Regions from separate parts of the Shigella sp. SIG6 genome, predicted to be linked through region 2. Evidence: predicted binding sites of a transcription regulator. Region 2 holds the regulator's gene; the other holds the start of a gene.
What was found. Region 2 encodes sigma-54, which starts transcription at its own class of promoters, with help from an activator protein. Its sites were predicted from a motif close to GTTGGCACANNTTTCGCTNT; they were not measured.
Positions count from the first base shown of each region.

Region 1: the regulator sigma-54 is predicted to act here: its motif matches at 1,267-1,286, upstream of glnA (glutamate--ammonia ligase).

Region 1 covers NZ_JBQZXC010000070.1:866-3,072, forward strand. The annotation lists gene typA (ribosome-dependent GTPase TypA) at 1-995, opposite strand, end outside; gene glnA (glutamate--ammonia ligase) at 1,369-2,207, shown strand, end outside.
Region 2 covers NZ_JBQZXC010000035.1:14,951-17,157, reverse strand. The annotation lists gene lptB (LPS export ABC transporter ATP-binding protein) at 1-540, shown strand, start outside; gene rpoN (RNA polymerase factor sigma-54) at 588-2,021, shown strand; gene hpf (ribosome hibernation promoting factor) at 2,044-2,207, shown strand, end outside.

The DNA.
Region 1 (2,207 bases), on a different contig from region 2:
AGGATCTGACGAGACGTTACGAACTTACCTTCTTTACCGCAGAACGGCGAGGTGTTAACGCAGAAGAACATAGAAACGGTCGGCTCATCAACGGAGAGTGCCGGCAGCGCTTCAACGTTTTGCGTGTCGCAAACGGTGTCAGAAATGTTCAGTTCGCCCAGGCCCGTGATCGCCACGATATCGCCAGCTTCCGCCAGATCGGTTTCGATACGTTCCAGACCGAGGTGGCCCAGCACTTTACCGACTTTCGCGTTACGGGTTTTGCCTTCGCTATCGATGATAGTAACCTGCTGGTTCGGCTTCACTTTACCACGCTTGATGCGGCCAATGCCGATAACGCCAACATAGCTGTTGTAATCGAGCTGAGAAATCTGCATCTGGAACGGACCGTCAAGGTCAACGTCCGGCGCAGGAACGTGGTCAACAATCGCCTGATACAGCGGGGTCATGTCTTCCGCCATATCTTCATGGTCCAGACCCGCGATACCGTTCAGCGCAGAAGCGTAAACGATCGGGAAGTCCAGCTGCTCGTCGGTCGCGTCGAGGTTAACGAACAGATCGAATACCTGATCCACAACCCAATCAGGACGCGCGCCAGGGCGGTCAACTTTGTTGATAACAACAATCGGCTTCAGGCCGTAAGCAAACGCTTTTTTGGTTACGAAGCGCGTTTGCGGCATCGGGCCGTCAAATGCGTCAACCACCAGCAGCACTGAGTCTACCATGGACATTACACGTTCAACTTCACCACCGAAGTCGGCGTGCCCCGGGGTATCAACGATGTTGATACGGTAATCATTCCATTTGATAGCGGTGTTTTTCGCGAGGATGGTAATCCCACGCTCTTTCTCCAAATCGTTGGAGTCCATCACGCGCTCTTGGGTTTCGGCACGAGAGTCGAACGTACCGGATTGTTGGAGCAGCTTGTCTACCAGGGTGGTTTTACCATGGTCTACGTGCGCGATGATGGCGATATTACGCAATTTTTCGATCACAACTTTGCCTCAGGCATTAGAAATAGCGCGTTATTGTACACGGATTAATCGCACTACAAAACAGGATCACAAACATCCTCCGCAAACAAGTATTGCAGAGTCCCTTTGTGATCGCTTTCACGGAGCATAAAAAGGGTTATCCAAAGGTCATTGCACCAATATGGTGCTTAATGTTTCCATTGAAGCACTATATTGGTGCAACATTCACATCATGGTGCAGCCCTTTTGCACGATGTTAAGCATGATAACGCCTTTTAGGGGCAATTTAAAAGTTGGCACAGATTTCGCTTTATCTTTATTTACGGCGACACGGCCAAAATAATTGCAGATTTCGTTACCACGACGACAATGACCAATCCAGGAGAGTTAAAGTATGTCCGCTGAACACGTACTGACGATGCTGAACGAGCACGAAGTGAAGTTTGTTGATTTGCGCTTCACCGATACCAAAGGTAAAGAACAACACGTCACTATCCCTGCTCATCAGGTGAATGCTGAATTCTTCGAAGAAGGCAAAATGTTTGACGGCTCCTCGATTGGCGGCTGGAAAGGCATTAACGAATCCGACATGGTGCTGATGCCAGACGCATCCACCGCAGTGATTGACCCGTTCTTCGCCGACTCCACCCTGATTATCCGTTGCGACATCCTTGAACCTGGCACCCTGCAAGGCTATGACCGTGACCCGCGCTCTATTGCGAAGCGCGCCGAAGATTACCTGCGTTCCACTGGCATTGCCGACACCGTACTGTTCGGGCCAGAACCTGAATTCTTCCTGTTCGATGACATCCGTTTCGGATCATCTATCTCCGGTTCCCACGTTGCTATCGACGATATCGAAGGCGCATGGAACTCCTCCACCCAATACGAAGGTGGTAACAAAGGTCACCGTCCGGCAGTGAAAGGCGGTTACTTCCCGGTTCCGCCGGTAGACTCTGCTCAGGATATTCGTTCTGAAATGTGTCTGGTGATGGAACAGATGGGTCTGGTGGTTGAAGCCCATCACCACGAAGTAGCGACTGCTGGTCAGAACGAAGTGGCTACCCGCTTCAATACCATGACCAAAAAAGCTGACGAAATTCAGATCTACAAATATGTCGTGCATAACGTAGCGCACCGCTTCGGTAAAACCGCGACCTTTATGCCAAAACCGATGTTCGGTGATAACGGCTCCGGTATGCACTGCCACATGTCTCTGTCTAAAAACGGCGT
Region 2 (2,207 bases):
GATGATGACGATATCAGTCTGCTGCCTCTGCATGCACGCGCGCGCCGCGGTATCGGCTATCTGCCACAGGAAGCCTCCATTTTCCGTCGCCTCAGCGTTTACGATAACCTGATGGCGGTACTGCAAATTCGTGACGACTTGTCTGCTGAACAACGTGAAGACCGCGCGAACGAGCTGATGGAAGAGTTTCACATTGAGCACCTGCGTGACAGCATGGGGCAGTCACTCTCCGGGGGTGAACGTCGCCGTGTAGAAATTGCCCGCGCACTGGCTGCGAATCCGAAATTTATTCTGCTCGACGAACCGTTTGCCGGGGTTGACCCGATCTCGGTTATCGACATTAAACGCATCATTGAACACCTGCGCGACAGCGGCCTGGGCGTGCTGATCACTGACCACAACGTGCGTGAAACACTGGCGGTTTGTGAACGCGCTTATATCGTCAGTCAGGGGCATTTGATCGCCCACGGCACGCCTACAGAAATCTTACAAGACGAACACGTTAAGCGTGTATACCTTGGGGAAGACTTCAGACTCTGATAGGGTAGAAGTTTGCGACGTTTTAGCAGGAGAGTACGATTCTGAACATGAAGCAAGGTTTGCAACTCAGGCTTAGCCAACAACTGGCGATGACGCCACAGCTCCAACAGGCAATTCGTCTGTTGCAGTTGTCGACGCTGGAACTTCAGCAGGAGCTACAGCAGGCGCTGGAGAGTAATCCGCTGCTTGAGCAAATCGACACTCATGAAGAAATCGACACCCGCGAAACGCAAGACAGTGAAACGCTGGACACCGCCGACGCGCTCGAACAAAAAGAGATGCCGGAAGAGCTGCCGCTCGATGCCAGTTGGGACAACATTTACACCGCTGGTACACCATCCGGCACCAGCGGTGACTACATTGACGACGAGCTGCCGGTCTACCAGGGCGAAACGACGCAGACCTTGCAGGATTACCTGATGTGGCAGGTCGAGCTGACACCGTTTTCCGACACTGACCGCGCTATTGCTACCTCTATCGTCGATGCCGTTGATGAAACCGGTTATCTGACTGTCCCGCTGGAAGATATTCTCGAAAGTATGGGCGATGAAGAGATCGACATCGACGAGGTTGAAGCCGTCCTTAAGCGGATCCAACGGTTTGATCCGGTCGGTGTAGCGGCAAAAGATCTGCGTGACTGCCTGCTAATCCAACTCTCCCAATTCGATAAGACCACGCCGTGGCTGGAAGAGGCCAGATTGATCATTAGCGATCATCTCGATCTGTTAGCCAATCACGACTTCCGCACTTTAATGCGCGTCACTCGTCTGAAAGAAGATGTGCTGAAAGAAGCCGTCAATCTGATCCAGTCGCTCGATCCGCGCCCCGGGCAGTCGATCCAGACTGGCGAACCTGAGTATGTCATTCCAGATGTGCTGGTGCGTAAGCATAACGGTCACTGGACCGTAGAACTCAACAGTGACAGCATTCCGCGTCTGCAAATCAACCAGCACTACGCCTCGATGTGCAATAACGCGCGCAACGATGGTGACAGCCAGTTTATCCGCAGCAATCTGCAGGATGCCAAATGGTTGATCAAGAGTCTGGAAAGCCGTAACGATACGCTACTGCGCGTGAGTCGCTGTATCGTTGAACAGCAGCAAGCCTTCTTTGAGCAAGGTGAAGAATATATGAAACCGATGGTACTGGCCGATATCGCCCAGGCTGTCGAAATGCATGAATCGACGATATCTCGCGTGACCACGCAAAAATACCTGCATAGTCCACGAGGCATTTTTGAACTGAAGTATTTCTTTTCCAGTCACGTCAATACCGAGGGCGGCGGCGAAGCTTCCTCCACGGCGATTCGTGCACTGGTGAAGAAATTAATCGCGGCGGAAAACCCAGCGAAACCGTTGAGCGACAGCAAGTTAACCTCTTTGCTGTCGGAACAAGGTATCATGGTGGCACGCCGCACTGTTGCGAAGTACCGAGAGTCTTTATCCATTCCGCCGTCAAACCAGCGTAAACAGCTCGTTTGACCCAACCGATAAGGAAGACACTATGCAGCTCAACATTACCGGAAATAACGTCGAGATCACCGAGGCACTGCGCGAATTTGTTACAGCTAAATTTGCCAAACTTGAGCAATATTTTGACCGAATCAACCAGGTCTATGTTGTTCTGAAAGTGGAGAAAGTCACCCACACCTCAGATGCAACACTGCA